DNA from 3 places in the Mesorhizobium sp. M1A.F.Ca.IN.020.03.2.1 genome. Region 2 is predicted to be linked to each of the others. Evidence: predicted binding sites of a transcription regulator. Region 2 holds the regulator's gene; each other region holds the start of a gene.
The links. Region 2 encodes HrcA, which represses chaperone genes, less so after heat shock. Its sites were predicted from a motif close to GTTAGCACTCNCNNNNNGNGAGTGCTAAC; they were not measured.

Region 1: a site for HrcA is predicted at 3,842-3,870, ahead of groES (co-chaperone GroES). Genes of this name have one in related genera too.
Region 3: a site for HrcA is predicted at 939-967, ahead of groES (co-chaperone GroES). Genes of this name have one in related genera too.

What each region holds. Positions count from the first base shown of each region.
Region 1 is NZ_RZSV01000077.1:4,153-11,521, reverse strand. It holds partial or broken gene EOA79_RS33570 (YkgJ family cysteine cluster protein) at 159-497, shown strand; gene EOA79_RS14710 (LysE family translocator) at 743-1,354, shown strand; gene groL (chaperonin GroEL) at 1,759-3,411, opposite strand; gene groES (co-chaperone GroES) at 3,481-3,777, opposite strand; gene EOA79_RS14695 (methyltransferase domain-containing protein) at 4,005-4,805, opposite strand; gene EOA79_RS14690 (hypothetical protein) at 4,879-5,712, shown strand; partial or broken gene EOA79_RS14685 (SDR family oxidoreductase) at 5,726-6,486, opposite strand; gene EOA79_RS14680 (LysR family transcriptional regulator) at 6,593-7,369, shown strand, end outside.
Region 2 is NZ_RZSV01000053.1:17,854-25,222, reverse strand. It holds gene rsmI (16S rRNA (cytidine(1402)-2'-O)-methyltransferase) at 1-357, opposite strand, end outside; gene EOA79_RS11470 (hypothetical protein) at 511-708, shown strand; gene EOA79_RS11465 (hypothetical protein) at 716-904, shown strand; gene EOA79_RS11460 (low molecular weight protein tyrosine phosphatase family protein) at 987-1,310, opposite strand; gene hemW (radical SAM family heme chaperone HemW) at 1,307-2,485, opposite strand; gene rdgB (RdgB/HAM1 family non-canonical purine NTP pyrophosphatase) at 2,482-3,156, opposite strand; gene EOA79_RS11445 (VOC family protein) at 3,157-3,567, opposite strand; gene rph (ribonuclease PH) at 3,746-4,462, opposite strand; gene hrcA (heat-inducible transcriptional repressor HrcA) at 4,643-5,725, shown strand; gene EOA79_RS11425 (hypothetical protein) at 5,757-5,954, shown strand; gene EOA79_RS11420 (sorbosone dehydrogenase family protein) at 6,065-7,369, shown strand, end outside.
Region 3 is NZ_RZSV01000151.1:5,566-12,934, forward strand. It holds gene EOA79_RS21635 (Hsp20/alpha crystallin family protein) at 1-197, opposite strand, end outside; gene EOA79_RS21640 (Hsp20 family protein) at 288-764, opposite strand; gene groES (co-chaperone GroES) at 1,112-1,426, shown strand; gene groL (chaperonin GroEL) at 1,479-3,107, shown strand; gene htpG (molecular chaperone HtpG) at 3,379-5,271, shown strand; gene EOA79_RS21660 (ABC-F family ATP-binding cassette domain-containing protein) at 5,432-7,054, opposite strand; gene EOA79_RS21665 (GYD domain-containing protein) at 7,271-7,369, shown strand, end outside.

The DNA.
Region 1 (7,369 bases), on a different contig from region 2:
GGGAGGCGTCTTTTGTTATCAGCTTTTCTCGATACTCGTGAACTGCCGATAACAGGGACAAAACCGCCAGCCGGCAAAAGGGTTCCCGGCAAAACAAAATTTTTTCCTCGGCCGGATGCGACGCATTTCCCGGCTCCGTGCTAAAGGCACTTGCCAGCATGAGGATAGCCTTGCCGCACGACCGACCCTGCCCGACCCTGCTTGACGCATCAGCCGCCTTCGACTGCCAGAGCTGCGGCGCCTGCTGCGCCTATTCGGCGGACTGGCCGCGCTTTTCGACCGAAGAGGATGCCGAGCTCGACCGCATCCCCGACGAGCTGGTCGCGACCGACCTGTCAGGCATGCGCTGCGAGGACGGCCGCTGCGCCGCGCTTCACGGCGAGGTGGGCAAGCAGACGGCCTGCGCGATTTACGAAGCCCGCCCGCATGTCTGCCGCGCCTGCATGCCCGGCGGCGACGACTGCCTGATGGCAAGGGCCGCCCATGGGCTGGCGGTGGAGAGCGTGATCTCCCCCCTCGAGGGGAGATGGCCGCGAAGCGGTCAGAGGGGGTCGTCTCACATAAATCGCCAACGTGATCGCGTCGCGGAAAAGGCCGCGCTCTACACGAGGCGAGCCCCCTCTGTCGCCTTCGGCGACATCTCCTCGCGAGGGGACCACAAGGGGGAGATTACTTTCTTCCCCGCTTGCCCACGCTCGGACCTCCCGATACCTTCCGCGCCGTGCAGGCCATGGAGGAAACCGTGAGCATCGAATTCCTGTTGACGTCGCTGATTATCGTCGCTTCGCCCGGCACTGGCGTTCTCTACACGCTGAGCGCCGGCCTCTCACGCGGCGCTCGCGCCGCGATCATCGCCGCTTTCGGCTGCACGCTGGGCATCATCCCGCACATGGCGGCGGCCATCACCGGCCTTGCGGCGGTGCTGCACACAAGCGCCGTCGCCTTCGAGACTCTGAAATATCTGGGCGTCGCCTATCTGCTCTACATGGCCTGGAACACGCTGAAGGAGAAGGGCGGCCTTGCTCTCGATCAGAACGCCGCGCCACGCTCTGTCCGAAAGGTGATCACCTCCGGCATCCTGGTCAACATCTTGAACCCAAAACTGTCAATCTTCTTCTTCGCCTTCCTGCCGCAATTCGTCAGCACCACGGAGCCGCACGCTTTCGCCAGGATGCTGGAACTGTCCGGCGTCTTCATGCTGATGACCTTCCTTGTCTTCGTCGTCTACGGCGTGTTCGCGGCTTCGGTGCGCAGCCATGTCGTGTCGCGGCCGATGGTGCTGACCTGGATGCGCCGCACTTTCGCCGGCGCCTTCGTCATGCTGGGGGCCAAGCTGGCGCTGGCGGATAGATAAAGCGAACTGGTGTATCCCTTCACATAGCCCATCGCCTCGACTATCGCCCGTCCGCGGCGCGAATCAGGTTGGCGCAGGGATGGCCGAGCGCTGGCGCTGTCGCTGCTGATCTCCCTCCTTGAGGGGGAGATGTCGCCGAAGGCGACAGAGAGGATCGCCGCGCGTGGAGCGCCAGCGCCTCCCGTTGCAAGGGAGTCGTCGCCGGAGCCTTACGCGCGGCGACCCCCTCTGCCCTGCCGGGCATCTCCCCCTCAAGAGGGGAGATCGGCTGTTGCGCGGGCCTTCGCCAATCGCAACAGTTCGCAACAGTATAGAAGCCCGCCTTTGGACCGGCTGCCCGCATGCCAAACAAAAAGGGCGACATGTCTGCCGCCCTTTCCATATTCTCTGTGGGACCGGACTTCTTAGAAGTCCATGCCGCCCATGCCGCCCATGCCGCCGCCAGGCATGCCGCCCGGCATACCGCCGGCGGCTTCCTTCTTCGGAGCCTCGGCGATCATGGCTTCGGTGGTGACCAGCAGGCCGGCGACCGAGGCCGCGTCCTGGAGAGCGGTGCGAACGACCTTGACCGGGTCGACGATGCCCATGCCGATCATGTCGCCATACTCGCCGGTCTGGGCGTTGAAGCCGTAGGTCGCAGCCTTGTTCTCGAGGATCTTGCCGGCAACGATCGAAGCCTCGGCACCGGCGTTGGCCGCGATCTGGCGGGCCGGAGCCTGCAGCGCGCGACGAACGATGGCGATGCCCGCGGCCTGGTCGGCATTGACGCCGGTCGCCTTGACGGCGTGCGAAGCGCGCAGCAGCGCGACGCCGCCGCCGGGGACGATGCCTTCTTCAACGGCCGCGCGGGTCGCGTTCAGAGCGTCGTCGACGCGGTCCTTCTTTTCCTTGACCTCGACCTCGGTCGCGCCGCCGACGCGGATCACCGCGACGCCGCCCGCGAGCTTGGCCAGACGCTCCTGCAGCTTCTCCTTGTCGTAGTCCGAGGTGGTCTCCTCGATCTGCTGCTTGATCTGGGCAACGCGGCCCTGGATCTCGGCCTTCTTGCCGGCGCCGTCGACGATGGTGGTGTTCTCCTTGGAGATCGACACCTTCTTGGCGCGGCCGAGCATGTTGAGGCCGACATTCTCAAGCTTGATGCCGAGGTCTTCCGAGATGACCTGGCCACCGGTCAGGATGGCGATGTCTTCCAGCATGGCCTTGCGGCGGTCGCCGAAGCCCGGAGCCTTGACGGCGGCGATCTTCAGGCCGCCGCGCAGCTTGTTGACGACCAGCGTGGCCAGAGCCTCGCCTTCGACGTCTTCCGAGATGATGAGCAGCGGCTTCGAGGTCTGAACGACGGCTTCCAGGACCGGCAGCATGGCCTGCAGGTTGGAGAGCTTCTTCTCGTGCAGCAGGATGTAGGCGTCTTCCAGATCGGCGACCATCTTGTCGGCGTTGGTGACGAAGTAGGGCGAGAGATAGCCGCGGTCGAACTGCATGCCTTCGACGACTTCCAGCTCGGTCTCGGCGGTCTTGGCTTCCTCGACGGTGATGACGCCTTCGTTGCCGACCTTCTGCATCGCTTCTGCGATCATCTTGCCGACCGACTCGTCGCCATTGGCCGAGATCGTGCCGACCTGGGCGACTTCCTCGGAGGTCTTGATCTTCTTGGCAGCCTTGCCGAGAGCGGTAACGACTTCGGTGACGGCGAGGTCGATGCCGCGCTTCAGATCCATCGGGTTCATGCCGGCGGCAACGGCCTTGTTGCCTTCCTGGACGATGGCCTGGGCGAGAACGGTCGCGGTGGTCGTGCCGTCGCCGGCGATGTCGTTGGTCTTCGAAGCGACCTCACGCACCATCTGCGCGCCCATGTTCTCGAACTTGTCCTCGAGCTCGATCTCCTTGGCGACGGTGACGCCGTCCTTGGTGATGCGCGGGGCGCCGAACGACTTGTCGATGACGACGTTGCGGCCCTTCGGACCGAGGGTGACCTTCACCGCGTCGGCGAGGATGTTGACGCCGCGCAGCATGCGCTCGCGGGCATCACGGGAAAACTTTACGTCTTTTGCAGCCATTGTAAGCTCCTGGCAGGGGTTCGGGTCGAACCCGCAGATTCAAGATTCAGTTGACGGTGAGGCCGATGATCAGCCGATGATGCCCATGATGTCGGATTCCTTCATGATCAGAAGGTCCTCGCCATTGAGCTTGACTTCAGTGCCCGACCACTTGCCGAACAGCACACGGTCGCCGGCCTTGACGTCCAGCGGCACGAGCTTGCCGGCTTCGTCGCGAGCGCCGGAGCCGACGGCGATGATCTCGCCTTCCTGCGGCTTCTCCTTCGCCGTATCCGGGATGATAATCCCGCCGGCGGTCTTGGATTCGGATTCGACCCGGCGAACGACCACGCGGTCATGAAGCGGGCGGAACTTGGACTTTGCCATGTTGTCTTCCTCGAATGAGAACGGTGAGAACTGTTCCTCCATCCGGCGAGGCCGCCGGATATAAGTTAGCACTCACTTAGGGCGAGTGCTAACGTGGCGCTGAGATAGGCTGGTGGCTTGCGAGAGTCAAGGCGCGCGGGGAGGGGCAACAGCGCAATTTTTCTCAGGCGGAGCCCTGGGCGGAAATGCGGTGGCTGCGCGAAGCGTGGGCGAGCAATCCAGCCCGTTTAGTCCGGGCGCTTCGGCGAGCGCAACACCAGCAACGGGCAGCGTTCGGCCAGACCGTATGTGCCGCTAGAGGCCAGCCGGAGATCGTCGAAGAAGGTCCGGGCTTCCTCGATGAGCGCTGCCGCGGGGGCGAAACTATAGACGGCGGACGAGTCCCGGTAGACGTCTATGGTTCCGATGACCGGCAGTTCCCATCCGGTTCGGGCCGACAGCTCCTCGCGATCGGGAAACGCCCTGTCGAAGTGTTCGAGGATGGCTTTGACCGGGATCGTGTAATCCGGCGCGTCGCCGATCGCGGTCATGGCCACGAGCCATTTCAGCTCATGGAAAGTCGAGACGCCGCCGCTTAGCGCAAGATCGCGGACATCCTTCGGGTCGTCCGGTGTTTCGGGAGAGGCGTAAAGCCTGATGCCGGCGCGGCCGTCGGACCTGAGCGCGCGCGCGATCGTCGCAAATAGGGTGCGCCTGAGGCCGGCGGCGCCGATGACCGAGAGACATCCGTCGCCGATCAGCGCCTCGACGCTTGCATCGGCGAACGGCAGATCGAACCAGTCGCCCTGCACCGCCTTGCGCGTATCGGTGTCGCCCGGCCAGATGCCGGCAATCATGTCCGAAGACTCGTCGACCGCCGTCAGCGTGGCGCCGAGCCCGGCGAGCTCGGGTGTCACGCCGAGCATCACGACATCCGACGGGGCAAGGCCGAGCTCGCGATCGTAGGTTTCGATAACCTCCGCCGGCGGCCGCAAGGGTGAGCCGAGCAACTGCCAAGGTTTGCGAATTGCATTCCAATGCTCGGTCATCCAAACCCCAGCCCGGTAGCGCGTTGTATCCGATCGAATAGTGGACGACGCTTGATAGGCCAAGTGGGGAACAATGGCACGCATCGCCGTCATCACGCATGAGTTCGACCGCTTCCAAAGCCGGCGCGGGCTGCTATGGCGCCGGGACAGCCCGTACATGCTCTTCGATCTGCTGGAGGAACTGAAGCGCCGCGGCCATTCGGTGCAGGTCCTCAGCGGCACGTCGGCGAAGCCGGCCGCCGATATCGCGGTGCTGCATGTCGATGCGACCGTAACGTCGCCCGATTATGTCGAGTATGCCCGCGCCTTTCGCTTCTGCCTCAATCTCGGCGCCGCCGACATTTCCAAGCGCCGCATTAGCGGAGCCGTCGTCGGCAAGGACGACGGCTGGAAGGGGCAGGTTATCGTCAAGAGCAGCCTCAACCATCGGGGAACGCCGGAACAGCAACTGAATCGGCGCGCGCGGCGCGCCGGCAAGCCGATGCCGTTTCCCGGCGTCGAATCTTTCGACCAATACCAGATCCATGCCTCGCTCGCCGACGTTCCGGCCGAGCTGTTCGGACGCGAGGACCTCATTGTGGAAAAATTCATTCCCGAGCCTGAGCCGGATGGCTTTGCCGCCCGTTTCTGGCTGTTCTGCGGTGAGCGCGAGCGCTGTACACGCCATGTCTCGCCGCAGAGCCTGGTCAAGGGCGACGACACGATCCGTCGCGAGGCGGTTCCGGTGCCGGACGAGCTTCGCGCGCTAAGGCGCAAGCTGGGCTTCGACTACGGAAAGTTCGATTTCGTCATGCATGAGGGCAGGGCGGTGCTGCTCGATGCCAACAAAACGCCTGGACGCGCCCGCAATCTGTCGAGCTTCATCGCGCCGGCAATGCCAATCTTGCCGACGGCTTCGAAGGGTTGATCCGCCAACACGCTTAGATATTCATGCCGCCCGAGACCTCGATGCGCTGGGCGTTGACCCAGCGATTGTCCTCCGACAGCAGCGAGGCGATCATCGGCCCGATATCGTCGGCGACGCCGGCGCGGCCGAGCGCCGTCATGCCAGCCACGACGCGGTTGATCTCGGCGTCGTCGCGCACATGGCCGCCGTTGAAGTCGGTGGCGATGGCGCCGGGCGCCACGGTGTTGGCGGTGATGCGGCGCTGGCTGAGCTCCTTGGCGAGGTAGCGCGTGAACACCTCGATGCCGCCCTTCATCATCGCATAGGCGGCCGAGCCCGGAACCGAGAAGCGCGCCAGCCCGCTCGACACGTTGACGATGCGGCCGCCATCGTTGATCAGCGGCAGCAGCGCCTGGGTTAGGAAGAACACGCCTTTGAGATGGATGTTCATCAGCGTGTCGAATTCCTCTTCCGTCGTCTCGGCGATCGGCTTGCGCAGGCCGGTCCCGGCATTGTTGACGAGATAATCGAAGCGGTCGCGCTGCCAGGTTCCTGAAGCGTCTTTCTCAATGCCGCGACGAAAGCCGGGAAGGTGGTAACGGCGCCGGTGTCGAGCTCGAGCGCCGCGGCGCGGCCGCCTGCGGCCTCGATCTCGGCGATCGCCGCCTTCGCCTCGTCGGCGCGCGAGCGGTAGGTGAGGATGACGTCGACGCCCTTGCGGGCGAGGTTGAGCGCTGTGTTGCGGCCGAGGCCGCGGCTGCCGCCGGTGATGAGGGCAATGGCGCGAGTGGTCATGGTGAAAATCTCCGTCTTGGCGATGGTGATCCATATACTCGCGCGAATGACCGATATAATCTGGCATGGATTGCCAACTCTATTCAAGATTTGCGAACAATCCGCGATGGACAGGTTCGACAGCATGCGGCTCTTCACCCGCGTCGTGGAACGGCGCAGCTTCACGGCGGCCGCTGCCGATCTCGGCCTGCCGCGCTCCAGCGCCACCGCCGCGATTAAGCAGTTGGAGGAGCGGTTGGGCGTGCAGCTGCTGCGTCGCACCACGCGCCACGTCACCACCACGCTCGACGGTGAAGCCTATTACCAGCGTTGCATCGGCATCCTCGCCGACATCGAGGATGCCGAGGGCGGCTTCGGCGCGCATGAGGTGCGTGGGCGCCTCAGCGTCGACGTCAACGGCCATATGGCGCGCACCTTCCTGCTGCCGGAACTGCCGGCGCTGCTCGCCCGATATCCGGGCCTGACCGTGCATATCGGCGAAGGCGACCGCCTCGTCGACCTCGTGCGTGAAGGCGTCGATTGCGTCATCCGGGCCGGCACGCTTCCCGACAGCGACATGATCGTGCGGCGTCTCGGCATCGCGCGCGAAATCACCGTGGCCAGCCCCGCCTATCTCGAACGCCACGGCGTGCCGCGCACGCCGGACGACTTGGCTGGGCACATGATGATCGGCTTCGTGTCGTCGCGCACGAGGCAGGTGATGCCGCTGGAATTCACCGTCGACGGCATGGTTCGCGAGATCGTCCTGCCGTCGCGGGTCACGGTCGCCAATTCGGACACGAGTGCTGCGCTGGTCCGGCTGGGCTTCGGGCTGTTCCAGGCGCCAAGGCTCCGATATGCGGACGACCTCGAGGCAGGCCGGCTGGTCGAAGTGCTTCCCGAT
Region 2 (7,369 bases):
CGCCTCGCCGACCAGCCGGTAGCCGGGATCGGAAACCAGCGGCGTGCCGGCATCCGAGATCAGCGCCACGCTTTGTCCGGCAGCGAGCGACTCGATCAGCTTCGGCCCGGCCTCGGCCGCATTGTGCTCGTGATAGGCCGTGGTGCGCCGGCGAATGCCGTAGCGTTCGAGCAGCACGCGCGAGACGCGGGTGTCCTCGCAGGCAACGATGTCGGCGCCGGCCAGCGTCTCCAGCGCACGCAGCGTGACATCGGCGAGATTGCCAATCGGCGTCGCCACCAGATAGAGCGCCGGCTCCAGCGGCCGCGCCGCAATTTCGGTCTGCCCGATTACATAGCTGCGTTTGTCGCCGGTCAATTGAGGCCCTCCCCACGCGCCACTGTTTGCCACGGCTGATCTGCGGTTGCAAAACGTGATGGCGATGCAAGGGAATCGCCATGCCTTTGCCACGATGCGGAACCAAACCGCGTAAGGCGGATTTTACCCCTGATTCCCGAGGAGGAGGACAGGATGGACAGCCTGATCATTCAAGACGCTTTCACGCCCTATTATTCGGGCTGCAAGCGCTTTGCCGGATCGGAGAAGGTTGCCGGTTCGGAGGATCGGGAACCCTCCGCCAGGACAAAGGACAAGGAAGCGATGAAGCCGCTTCCAAGCCCCGCGGTTCAAGACGCCTCGACCGAAACCGAAAGCACGACGGAGCACTGACCGGACGATGCCCAATCGCTTCGACATTTTCATCACACGACTCGAAAGCAAGACCGCCCGCGAGGGCATTCCTTCCCATCCGATCGCCGCCCAGCACGGGAACCGCCGCGACAAGACCGACCTGAAGCAGGGCCGTTCCGGCGACGCGCATGCGGAAAAGGATCGCGGGAAGCAGCGTCAGAAGCACGACGCCTAGAGCAGCTGCGACCCTTCGCAATCTCTCGCCTCATCCCAGGCGGAGCGAGGAGCGAATCGCCATGCTTGGCGCCTGACGCCATTCAGCCCAGATAGTTAGTGACCTTCGCCTCGAGCAGCCGCACCAGTTCCGGATCCATGAACGCATAGTTGTCCGGGATGTCGAGGCAGATCACCCGTGCCCGCATCAGGCTTGACCGGAACTTCTTCTGCAGCTTGACGCGATGCGCCTTCTCCATGACGAAGATGATCTCGGCCCACGCGACCAGTTCATGCGTCAGCGGGTTGTCCGCGCCGTTATTGGTGCCGGCCGATTCGACCTCGAGGTCGCGGCGCCTGGAAAACACCTGCTCGGCGGTAGGGCTGCGCAGGCGGTTCTGGCTGCAGACGAAGAGAACCTTTTTCACCGCGCGAGGTCTGCCACCACCGCATCGAGCACGATCATGCCGGCGGTCGTGGCGCGGAGGCGGGCGTTGCCGACCGGCGCCACCAGCCCCTCTTCCTGCAGCACCGACAATCGGTCGCTCGCCAGACTACGCCCGGCAAGCGTCTCGTAGCGCTGGAGGTCGATGCCTTCGGCCAGCCGCAGCCCCATCAATAGGAACTCGTCGGCTTCTTCGGCGCGCGTCAGCACCTCGCCGCCGTTGACGCCATGGCCCCTGGCTTCGACCAGGTTGGCCCAGGTCTCAGGCATCTTTTCCGCGACCGTCACGGTACGGCGGCCGTTCTCGACGAAGCGGCCATGCGCGCCGGGTCCGACGCCGACATATTCGCCGTAGCGCCAATAAGTCAGGTTGTGCCGGCTTTCCGCGCCCGGCCGCGCGTGGTTGGAGATTTCGTAGGCCGGAAGCCCGTGCGCCGCGGTCACCTCCTGCGTCAGCGCGTAGAGGTCGGCGGCATGGTCGTTGTCGGGCAGGACGAATTTTCGGGCTGAGTGGAGTGCATGGAACGGCGTGCCCTCCTCGATCGTGAGCTGATAGAGCGACAGGTGGTCGGCGGCGTGCCCGATCGCTTCCTCAAGCTCTAAAGCCCAAGCCTCCGGCGTCTGGCCGGGCCGCGCATAGATCAGGTCGAAGGAGAGCCGCGGAAAGATTTCCCGCGCCAGCCCGATGGCGTGCAGCGCCTCCTCGACATTGTGCAGCCGGCCGAGGAAGCGCAGGTCCTTGTCGTTCAGCGCCTGCACGCCGAGCGAGACACGGTTGACGCCGGCCGCCCGATAACCGCGGAAGCGCTCCGCCTCGACCGAGGACGGGTTGGCCTCCAGCGTCACCTCGATCCCGGCAGGCACCGTCCAGTTCTTCGCTACGGCTTCCAGAACCGCTGACACCGTTTCCGGCTTCATCAGCGACGGCGTGCCGCCGCCGAGGAAGACGCTGGTCACCTCGCGCGGCCCGGTGCGGGCGCGCATCGTCTTGAGCTCCGTCTCGAAGGCCCGCGCAAAACGCTCCTGGTCGACCGGCTGGTGGCGAACGTGGCTGTTGAAGTCGCAGTAAGGGCATTTGGCCGCGCAGAACGGCCAATGGATATAGACGCCGAAGCCGGGGCTGCGGTCGAGCGGCATGGTCTGGCCTGTTCCGATCATTTTGACTTGAGCCGCGCCAGATCCAGCCGCGCCAAATCCAAGCGGGCCTGGGCAAACTTCTGGAAGGCGCGGGCGCGGTGCGACAGGGCTGTTGCCTGGCCGGGCTTCCCATGCTTTTGCTCGGCGCTCATCTCGCCAAAAGTCTTGGCGAAGCCGTTGGGCAGGAACACCGGATCGTAGCCGAAGCCGAGCGTGCCGCGCGGCGGCCAGACCAGCGTGCCTTCGGCCTCGCCGCGGTAATATTCGGCCTCGCCATCGGGAAAGGCGAGGCAGATGACGGCGACGAAACGGCCGGTGCGCTGCGCCGGCTCGGTCGCGCCGACCTCCTGCAGGGCCACTTCGGTGCGCTGCATGGCCATGCCGAAATCGCGTGTGCCGTCCGCCGTCTCGGCCCAGTTGGCGGTGTAGACGCCGGGCGCCCCGTCGAGCGCGTCGACGCAGAGCCCCGAATCGTCCGACAGCGCCGGCAGGCCGGTGGCCTTGGCGGCGGCATAGGCCTTGATATAGGCATTCTCCTCGAAGGTCGTGCCGGTCTCGTCCGGTTCCGGCAGGCCGTAATCCTTGGCCGACTTCGCCTCGAAGCCGAACGGGGCCATCAAGTCGGCGAATTCGCGCAGCTTGCCTTCATTGTGGCTGGCGACGACGATCTTTTGTCCGTTCAAAGAATGCATTCAGAGACCCCAGATCCTTGGTTCGGCGAACTCGATCGAATTGCCCGAAGGGTCGCGGATATAGATCGAATGTCCGCCCTGCGGCCACTCGAAATCGCTTTCGATGGCGATGTTCTTGGCCGCCAAATGCTTGCGCCATTCGGCGATCTCGGCCGCAGTCGCGGTGAAGCAAAGATGCCCTTCGCCGACCGTGCCGTGCGGCGGCACCTTCAGCCTGGCGTCGGGCGCCGGCGGAATTTTCGCCGCCTCGGCATTGAAGATGAGCAGCACGCCGTTGCCGCAGCGGAAGAAGACGTGGCGGCCTTCGACCTTGCCCAGCGGATCCAGGCCGAGGATGTCGCGATAGAAGGCTTCGGCCTCAGCCAGATCAGTCACATAGAGTGCTGATTCCAAAATCGCGGAGGGGGTCACGAGACGCCCCCCTCTGCCCTGCCGGGCATCTCCCCCTCAAGGGGGGAGATTGGCAGCTCCACCGACAGTGTCTCGACGGCGAAGATTGGCGAAGGCCGAGGTGAGGTCCGATCTCCCCCCTTGAGGGGGAGATGGCCGGCAGGCCAGAGGGGGGTGCCTAGGCTCGGCATTCGAAAACCTACGCCACCGCCATCTGCTGCAGGCTCACCAGCCGCGAAATACCCTTCTTGGCCAGTCCCATCAGTGCCGAAAACTGCTCTTCGGAGAAGGGCTCGCCTTCCGCCGTGCCCTGGATCTCGACGATGCCGCCCTTGCCGGTCATGACGAAATTGGCGTCGGTGCCAGCCGAGGAATCCTCGAGATAATCGAGATCGATGACCGGCTGTCCGTCATGGATGCCGCAGGAGATCGCCGCGACATGGTCCTTGAGCACCTTGGAAACGCTGGCCATCTGGCGCGCTTCCATCCAGCGCAGGCAGTCATAGAGCGCCACCCAGCCGCCGGTGATCGAGGCGGTGCGGGTGCCGCCGTCGGCCTGGATAACGTCGCAGTCGACGGTGATCTGCTGTTCGCCTAGCGCCTGCAGGTCGACAACGGCGCGCAACGAACGACCGATCAGCCGCTGGATCTCCAGCGTGCGGCCGCCCTGCTTGCCGGCGGAAGCCTCGCGGCGCATCCGCTCGCCCGTCGAGCGCGGCAGCATGCCGTATTCGGCCGTAACCCAGCCCTTGCCGGAATTGCGCATCCAGGCCGGCACCTTTTCCTCCAGGCTCGCCGTGCACAGCACATGCGTGTCTCCGAACTTCACCAGGCACGAGCCTTCGGCGTGCTTGGAGACGCCGCGCTCGAAGGAGATGGCGCGCATTTCGTCGGGCTGGCGTTTGGAGGGGCGCATTCGGCCTTCTTTCCTATGGTTTTGGATTCGTCGGCGGCTTGTAGACGCATGCGACGGATGGCGCAAAGGAAAAGGGCGCCAAGGAAACGGGGCGCCAACGAAACGGCGCTAGCGAAAATGGCCCGGGTTGCACCACGGAGGCTTAAGTCTATATCTTTCGATAGGAGGTTTTTCGCTGGAATGAACAAGGCAGTCGATCCCGCATCGCAGCCGCCCGTGCTTCAGTCGCTCGACATGCGCTCGCGCGACATCTTCCGGCGGATCGTCGATTCCTATCTGCGCGACGGCGAGCCGGTCGGCTCGCGCAGCCTGTCGCGCATCCTGCCGTCGTCGCTGTCACCGGCCACCATCCGCAACGTGATGAGCGACCTCGAGCATCTGGGGCTGATCTACGCGCCGCACATCTCGGCCGGCCGCCTGCCGACCCAGACCGGCCTGCGCTTCTTCGTCGATGCCTTCATGGAGCTCGGCGATCTGTCGGACGACGAGCGTCGCGTCATCGAGGCGCAGGTGCGTGCCTCGGGCTCGGGCGCCACGCTGGAGCATATGCTGACCGAGGCCAGCCAGATGCTCTCCGGCATGTCGCGCGGCGCCGGCCTGGTGCTCGCCGCCAAGAACGAGGTGGCTCTGAAGCACATCGAGTTCATCCAGTTGGAACCCACCAAGGCGCTCGCCGTCCTGGTGTCGCAGAGCGGCGATGTCGAGAACCGCGTTGTCGACCTGCCGGCCGGCATCACCGTCTCGCAGCTGCACGAGGCCTCGAACTTCCTCAACGCCCATATCCGCGGCCGCACGCTGGCCGAGGCCCGGGTCGAGATCGCGCGCATCAAGGACGAGACCAGGGCGGCTCTCGACACGCTGTCGCAGGAGCTGGTCGAGAAGGGCCTCGCGGTCTGGGCCGGCGCCGAAAGCGGCCTGCCGGCGCGCCTCATCGTGCGCGGCCGCGCCAATCTTCTGGAAAACGTCACCGCCCAGGCCGATCTCGAATTGCTGCGCCATCTGTTCGAGGATCTGGAAACGCAGGACGGACTGCTGCAGCTCCTCGACCTCGCCGAGGAAGGTCCGGGCGTGCGCATCTTCATCGGCTCGGAGAACAAGTTGTTTTCGTTGTCCGGTTCGTCGCTCGTGGTCGCGCCCTATCGCGACAAGGATGCCCGCGTCGTCGGCGCGCTCGGCGTCATCGGCCCGACGCGATTGAACTATGCCCGCATCGTCCCGATGGTCGACTATACGGCCCAGTTGATTTCGCGCATGCTGAGATAGGCGAGCGGGAAACGTCGCAAGGAGGGTGGAAATGGCGCTGGAATCGTTCAAGGCCCAGATCAGCCTGCTGCTCGAGGAGATGGTGAACCAACCGGAAGACGATCACGAGATCCAGGAGCTACTGCGCGAGAAGCTCAGGGAAATGCGCGCCATGGGCCTGCCGCTGCCGGCCGATCTGGTCGCGCTGGAAAAGCAGCTCGACGACGATCTGGATATCGAAGAGAGCTGAACTGCCGGCGCTTTCCGTCAAAATCCGCATGCCCGGCTTCTCTTTTGGAAAGCCTGCCCGATATTCGCTGTCTGGTTGCTGATGCACGTTGGCGAATAACGGAGAACAGCATGATACGGATTGCCGGCCTTGCCGCCCTCGCCTTGCTCCTGGCCTCCGGCGCCGTCGCGCAACAGGCCGATCAGCCCTTGCTCACCGGCAAGAAGGCCTTCGGTGACTGGAAGGCCGACCGGCCCGGCGTGCGGCGCCTCATCAGGCCCGACGATCTCCCGAAGCCGAATGTCGCCGAATCCGCCTCGAACGGCGGCGGTGTCACCGATCGCCCCGAGGATGCCAAGCCAGCCCTTCCACCCGGCTTTTCGGCCGAGCTGGTGGCTTCGGGCATCAGCAGCCCGCGTGTCGTGCGCACGGCGCCGAACGGCGATCTCTTCGTCGCCGACAGCAGGGCGAGCCAGGTCCGCGTCTATCGACTGGCCGAAGGCAGCGCCAAGGCCGCCGAGAAGTCGGTCTTTGCCAAAGGCCTGACCCGGCCCTACGGCATCGCCTTCTATCCGCCGGGCGACAAGCCGCAATGGGTCTATGTCGCCAACAGCAACAGCGTCGTCCGCTTTGCCTATCGCGACGGCGACCTCAAAGCTTCCGGCGAGCCCGAAACGATCGTCTCGGACATCCCGTCGAGCCATCACTGGACGCGCGACATCGCTTTTTCGCCCGACGGCAAAACGCTCTATCTCTCGGTCGGCTCGGGCTCGAATACCGCGGAGGGCATGGGAGCGAGGCCGAAGGGCGGCGTCGAAGAATGGGCGAGATCGGCACCGCTCGGCGCTACCTGGGGCGCGGAGGAAGGCCGAGCGGATGTGCTCGCTTTCGATCCTGACGGCAAGAACCGCAGGATGGTCGCCACCGGCCTGCGCAACTGCTCGGGCATGACGGTGCAGCCGGCCACGGGCGCGCTCTGGTGCGTCGTCAACGAACGCGACGAGCTAGGCGACAACGTGCCTTTCGAATATGCGACCGCCGTCAAGGAGGGAGCCTTCTATGGCTGGCCCTGGTACTATATCGGCGACAACGAGGATCCGCGCCACAAAGGCGCGCGGCCCGATCTCGCCGGCAAGGTCACGGTGCCGGACGTGCTGATCCAGGCACATTCGGCGCCGCTCAACATCGCCTTTTACGAGGGCGGCAACTTCCCGGCCGACTACAAGGGCGACGCCTTCGTCACCCTGCACGGCTCGTGGAACCGCAATGTCCGCACCGGCTACAAGGTGGTGCGGCTGAAGTTCAAGGACGGCAAGCCGACCGGCGAATATGAGGATTTCGCCACCGGCTTCGTCATTGCCGACGATGCGGTCTGGGGCCGGCCGGTCGGTGTCGCGGTGGCGAACGATGGTTCGCTGATCCTGACCGAGGACGGC
Region 3 (7,369 bases), on a different contig from region 2:
CTCGGCCAGCCGGCACCAAAGGCTGATACGCCGCCTAGGGACGGCAAGCCGGAACCGAAACCCCGGAAGACGTCGTCGAACAGCCGATTCACCTCGCGCTGCAGCGACAGGAAAGGATCGCGTTCGCCGTCGCGGAAGACACTTGGAACCTGGTTACCATTGTTTCGGCCCCAGGGAATCAGATCACGAACACTCATTTTTTTCCTCCTTTCTGTTCATCCGGAAGACAAGGCCCACAAGCGCCGGGAACATCACCCGGCGCTTGGCGCAAAGCGCGGCGAGAAGGCTCAGGCCGCCTTGTTGTCGGCCTCGATTTTCTTTGTCGCGGCCTTTGGCGATGATTTGTCCGCCGTGATCTCGATCCGGCGCGGCTTCATTTCTTCCGGGATCTCGCGTTTGAGGTCGATTGTCAGCAGACCGTTGACGAGGCTCGCATCGACGACCTTGACGTGATCGGCAAGCTCGAAGCGACGCTGGAATGCGCGGCCGGCAATGCCGCGATGCAGGTACTCGCCGTTGTCCTCGCCTGCCTTTTGGCCAGAAACCATCAGCATGTTCTGCTCCTGGGTAATGGCCAGTTCGTCCTGGCTGAAGCCTGCCAGGGCCATGGTGATGCGGTAGTCGTCCTCGCCGCTCTTGGCGATATCGTAGGGCGGCCAGTTATCAGCGGTTTCGATGCGGCTTGCGGTCTCGAGCGCGTTCAGCATTCGATCGAAGCCGATGCTCGACCGGAACAGGGGAGAAAAGTCAAAACTGGTTCTCATAGCTACATCCTCCATTGAGCAACATAGATACGAGGAGCGCCAAGGCAGCGGCGCTCCTTGACCTTGCCGGCCACTTCAGGCGCCGGCAGGTTCGATTTGGGAATTGATTCCTTTGCCGTCAAGAGGTCCGAGGCGCGCCCGTCAAAGCTGCATAATTACCTTTGTTTTCACGGCGCTAGCACTCGGCTGTTGCGAGTGCCAAAAAATTTCTTGCGGCCTCTTGAAACCGGCGCGTGCAAAACCAAATCCACAAGCGCGAGGCCGAAAGGATCGCGAGCCCCGCTCCGGTCCTTCCGGTCCGGAGTGGAGGAACCTCTCAAAATCTGTTTGTCCCGAAGGAGAACGATATGAAGTTCCATCCATTGCATGACCGCGTTCTGGTCCGCCGCGTCGAGGCCGAGGAGAAGACGGCCGGCGGCATCATCATCCCGGACACGGCGAAGGAGAAGCCGCAGGAAGGCGAGATCATCGCCGTCGGTTCCGGCGCGCGCGACGAGAGCGGCAAGCTCATTCCCCTCGACGTCAAAGTCGGCGACCGCATCCTGTTCGGCAAGTGGTCCGGCACCGAGATCAAGCTCAACGGTGAAGACCTGCTCATTATGAAGGAAAGCGACGTGATGGGTGTGGTCGAGCAGACATCGGCGTTGGGAAAAGCGGCTTGAACCGGCCCAACCCGATCGGTGAATGAAAGGTGCCTGCTGAAGGAGTGTTCCAATGGCTGCCAAGGAAGTGAAATTCCATTCCGACGCCCGCGACCGCATGTTGCGCGGCGTCAACATCCTCGCCGACGCGGTGAAGGTCACGCTCGGCCCTAAGGGCCGCAATGTCGTCATCGACAAGTCGTTCGGCGCTCCGCGCATCACCAAGGACGGCGTCACTGTCGCCAAGGAGATCGAGCTCGAGGACAAGTTCGAGAACATGGGCGCGCAGATGGTGCGCGAGGTCGCCTCGAAAACCAGCGATATCGCCGGCGACGGCACGACCACCGCGACCGTTCTCGCCCAGGCCATCGTCAGGGAAGGTGCCAAGGCCGTTGCCGCCGGCATGAATCCCATGGATCTGAAGCGCGGCATCGACAAAGCCGTCGAGGCTATTGTTCAGGAGTTGAAGACCAACGCCCGCAAGGTGACCAGAAATGACGAGATCGCCCAGGTCGGCACGATTTCGGCCAATGGTGATGCCGAGATCGGCCGTTTCCTTGCTGAGGCGATGCAGAAGGTCGGCAACGAGGGCGTCATCACCGTCGAGGAAGCCAAGACCGCCGACACCGAGCTGGAAGTGGTCGAAGGCATGCAGTTCGATCGCGGTTATCTCTCGCCTTACTTCATCACCAATCAGGATAAGATGCGCGTCGAGCTCGAAGAGCCCTATGTGCTGATCCACGAGAAGAAGCTTTCCAACCTGCAGGCGCTGCTGCCGGTTCTGGAGGCGGTGGTTCAGTCGGCGAAGCCCCTGCTCATCATCGCGGAGGATGTCGAGGGCGAGGCGCTCGCGACGCTGGTGGTCAACAAGCTGCGCGGCGGCCTGAAGGTTGCGGCCGTCAAGGCTCCGGGCTTCGGCGACCGCCGCAAGGCCATGCTGGAGGACATCGCCATCCTCACCGGCGGCACCGCTATCAGCGAGGATCTCGGCATCAAGCTTGAGAACGTCACGCTGGAGATGCTCGGCCGCACCAAGAAAGTGGTGGTCGAGAAGGAGAACACCACGATCGTCGATGGCGCCGGCAAGAAGGAGGAGATCCAGGGCCGCGTCGCGCAGATCAAGGCGCAAATCGAGGAGACCACCTCGGACTACGATCGCGAGAAGCTGCAGGAGCGTCTGGCCAAGCTCGCCGGCGGCGTGGCTGTGATCCGCGTCGGCGGTTCGACGGAGGTCGAGGTCAGGGAGCGCAAGGACCGCGTCGACGATGCCATGCATGCGACGCGCGCGGCGGTCGAGGAAGGCATTCTTCCGGGCGGCGGCGTGGCGCTGCTCAGGGCCGCCAATGCGCTCGACGCGGTGGCTGCCGACAACCCCGACCAGAGATACGGCGTCGACATCGTGCGGCGCGCCATCGAGGCGCCGGCGCGTCAGATCGCCGAGAACAGCGGGGCGGAAGGCTCGATCATCGTCGGCAAGCTGCGCGAGAAGACCGATTTCGCCTATGGCTGGAACGCCCAGACCGGCGAATATGGCGATCTTTTCAGCCAGGGCGTTATCGATCCGGCCAAGGTCGTGCGCACCGCGCTGCAGGATGCAGCCTCGATCGCCGGCCTGCTCGTCACCACTGAGGCGATGGTCGCCGAGAAGCCGAAGAAGGAAGCGGCACCCGCCATGCCCGCCGGCGCCGGCATGGACTTCTAGGACGCTGGGGAGGCGCGGCGCCGACACAGCCAATCTCCCCCGACAGGGTTCAATTGGGGGAGATTGGTCGGCAGGGCAAAAGGGAGCGCGAGGGAAACGGCACCCTTCTGAATTGACAAGAACCGGAAAAGCGAGAAAGCACTCCGCGACAGATCGGCTGGCGGGACGCGTCCCCTTTGTCCTGTCGGACATCTCCCCTCATCGGCGGAGATCGGCAGCTTCGACACGCCGCGGCGCGACGGGCCAGAGTTACTATGTGGGAAGATTCTGAATGACGACGGATACCAAGACGACGGAAACCAGGACATTCGAGGCGGATGTCTCGCGGCTGCTGCACATGATGGTGCATTCGGTCTATTCGGACCGGGACGTCTTCCTGCGCGAGCTGATCTCCAACGGCGCGGACGCGTGCGAGAAGCTGCGCTTCGAAGCGATCACCCGTCCCGAGCTGCTGGGCGAGGACGCAAAGCCGCGCATCACTATTTCGGCCGACCCCGACAACAAGCAGCTTGCCGTCGAGGACAACGGCATCGGCATGGGCCGCGAGGAGATGGCCGAGGCTCTGGGCACCATCGCACGCTCCGGCACCCGTGCCTTCATCGAGCGCGTCGAGGCTGGCAAGGCGACTGAGGACTCGCAACTCATCGGCCAGTTCGGCGTCGGCTTCTACTCCGCTTTCATGGTGGCCGATCATGTCGATGTCATCAGCCGGCAGGCCGGCAGCGAGGAAGCCTGGCGCTGGTCTTCCGACGGCAAGGGCACCTACGAGATCGCTCCCGTGCCGCTTGCGGCAGCTCCCAGGCGCGGCACGCGCGTCGTGCTGCATCTGATGGACGATGCGAGTTCCTACACCACGCCTTACCGGCTCGAAGGGCTGGCGAAGTCGCAGTCCGGCCACGTGCCGGTGCCGATCACGCTTGTTGAGAAGCCGGGCGCCGAGCCGCGCGATGTCGCCGACGGCACGGCGCTCTGGGTGAGGCCGAAGAGCGACATAAAGCCCGAGGAATATACCGACTTCTACCGCAGCATCGCCGGCCAGTATGACGAGCCGGCCGCCACCATCCACTTCCGCGCCGAGGGTCGGCACGAATACAGCGCACTTGCCTTCGTGCCGGGCTCGCGTCCGTTCGATCTCTTCGACCAGGACCGCAAGGGTCGTATGAAGCTCTACGTGCGGCGCGTCTTCATCACCGACGATGCCGACGTGTTGCCGCGCTACCTGCGCTTCGTGCGCGGCCTGGTCGATTCCGCCGATCTGCCGCTCAACGTCTCGCGCGAGATGATCCAGGAAAGCCCGCTGCTCGCCGCGATCCGCAAGGGTGTCACCAACCGCGTCCTCGGCGATCTGGGCAAACTCGCCGATAACGATGCCGAGGCCTACGCCAAGATCTGGGAGAATCTCGGCGTCGTGCTCAAGGAAGGCATCTACGAGGACTACGAGCGGCGCGAGCAGCTGCTGAAGCTCGCCCGCTTCCGCTCGACCGCTTCCGGCGAGACGCTGCGCAGCCTGGCCGATTATGTCGCCGCGATGAAGGAAGGGCAGAAGGCGATCTTCTTCATGGCCGGGGAAGACCGCGCCCGGCTCGAGGTCTCGCCGCAGCTCGAAGGGTTCCGGGCGCGCGGCATCGAAGTGCTGCTTTTGACCGATCCGGTCGACAGTTTCTGGACGACGATGGCGCCGGAATTCGACGGCAAGCCAATCAAATCGGTGACGCAGGGCGCGGCCGAACTGTCGGAGATCCCGCTGCTCGACACCGCGTCCAAGCCGGATGCCGAAATCTCGTCCGAAATCGCGACCTTCCTGGCCTTCGTGAAGACGGCGCTGGGAGACGAGGTCTCGGACGTGAAGGCCTCCGACCGCCTGACCGAAAGCGCGGTCTGCCTGGTCGCACCGGAGCACGGTCCCGACCGCCAGTTCGAGCGGCTGCTCAACGCCGCCGGCCGCCTCGACAAGGCGGCGAAGCCGATCCTCGAGATCAACCCGCGGCACGAGCGCGTCACGGCGCTGGCGAAGCTCGGCGACGGCGAGCGCGCTTTCAAGGAAGACGCCGCGCATCTGCTTTACGACGAGGCGCGCGTGCTGGACGGCGACAAGCCAGCCGATGCCAGGGCGTTTTCGGCGCGGCTTGCTCGCCTGATCGAGCGCGGTTTGGCGAGGGAGTAGTGGGGGCGTTGGGCGCCTCACGGAGCCCGGATCCTGCCGTGACTTCTCACGAGGAGGCGGCGCAAGGGTGAGATCGGTCGCGATCCTTCGCGCCCCCCTCTGTCCTGCCGACGGGTCAAGGCTTCTCCACGCTACTACGCTCGGAGGTCAGAGCGCCGCCCTACCCCCTCAGCCCCGGTGCCTCTTGCCCCGTCCTGGCGACATATTCCGTATAGCCGCCGCCATAGGTGTGGATGCCATCCGGCGTGAGCTCCAGCACGCGGTTCGATAGTGCGGACAGGAAATGGCGGTCGTGCGAGACGAACAGCATCGTGCCTTCATATTGCGCCAGCGCCTCGATCAGCATCTGCTTGGTCGCCATGTCGAGGTGGTTGGTCGGCTCGTCGAGCACCAGAAGGTTCGGCGGATCGAACAGCATCAGCGCCATGACCAGCCTTGCCTTCTCGCCGCCCGAGAGCACGCGGCACTTCTTCTCGATCTCGTCGCCGGAAAAGCCGAAGCAGCCGGCTAAAGCCCTGAGCGGTGCCTGGCCGGCCTGCGGGAAATTGTCTTCCAGCGTCTGAAACACGGTGCGCTCGCCGTCGAGCAGTTCCATGGCGTGCTGGGCGAAATAGCCCATCTTGACGCTCGGACCGCGCGCCACCGAGCCCTCATCTGGCTCGGAGGCGCCGGCCACGAGCTTCAAAAGCGTCGACTTGCCGGCGCCGTTGACGCCCATCACGCACCAGCGCTCGCGGCGGCGGATCTGGAAGTCAAGGCCGGCATAGATCGAGCGGCTGCCATAGGATTTGTGGATGCCCTTCAGCGTCGCCACGTCCTCGCCGCAGCGCGGCGCAGGCTGGAACTCGAAGGCCACCGTCTGGCGACGCTTGGGCGGCTCGACGCGGTCGATCTTGTCGAGCTTCTTCACCCGGCTCTGCACCTGGGCGGCGTGCGAGGCGCGCGCCTTGAAGCGCTCGATGAAGGCGATCTCCTTGGCAAGCATCGCCTGCTGGCGGTCGAACTGCGCCTGCAGCTGCTTGTCGGCCAGCGCCCGCTGCTCCTGGTAGAATTCGTAATTGCCGGAATAGGAGGTGAGCGCGCCGGCGTCGATCTCGATCACCTTCGAAACGATGCGGTTCATGAACTCGCGGTCATGCGAGGTCATCAGCAGCGCGCCGTCATAGTCCTTGAGGAATTTCTCCAGCCAGATCAGGCTCTCAAGATCGAGATGGTTGCTCGGCTCGTCGAGCAGCATGACGTCGGGCCGCATCAGCAGGATACGGGCGAGCGCGACGCGCATCTTCCAGCCGCCGGAGAGTTTTGCAACGTCGCCGTCCATCATCTCCTGGGAGAAGCCGAGGCCGTCGAGCACCTCGCGGGCGCGGCCGTCGAGCGCATAGCCGTCGAGTTCCTCGAAGCGGTGCTGCAACTCGCCATAGCGCTCGATGATCGCGTCCATCTCGTCGGCGCGGTCGGGATCGCCCATGGCGTGCTCGAGCTCGCGCATCTCGGCTGCGACGGCGCTCACCGGGCCGGCGCCTTCCATCACCTCGGCGACGGCGCTCATCCCCTCCATGTCACCGACATCCTGGCTGAAATAGCCGATGGTAACGCCGCGATCGACTGAGACTTGGCCTTCGTCCGGCTGCTCCTGGCCGATGATCATGCGGAAGAGCGTCGTCTTGCCGGCGCCGTTCGGGCCGACGAGGCCGACCTTCTCGCCCTTCTGCAGGGCGGCCGAGGCTTCGATGAAGACGATCTGACGGCCGTTCTGCTTGCCGATATTTTCGAGACGGATCATGGGGCGGTCCGGGAAACTGCGCTGAGATGGCGGGATTTGCCCGGGGCATACGCGAATGAGGCTGCGGAGGGAAGAGGCAGAAGCGCCGCATCCGCGCGCTCGACTATTCCTTCGAGGCAGAACCCAGCCGCGGTGAAATTGATTGGCGTCGCCGGCCGATCGAGCGCTTAGTGCTGGAGCCAACCACTTGATGGGCTCTGGCAAGGGAGGTCAACCATGGCCATGTACCTGACGCGCTTCAGCTACACGCCCGAGACCTGGGCGCGAATGATCGAAAACCCCGAGGATCGCCGCAAGGCAGCCAGCTCATACATA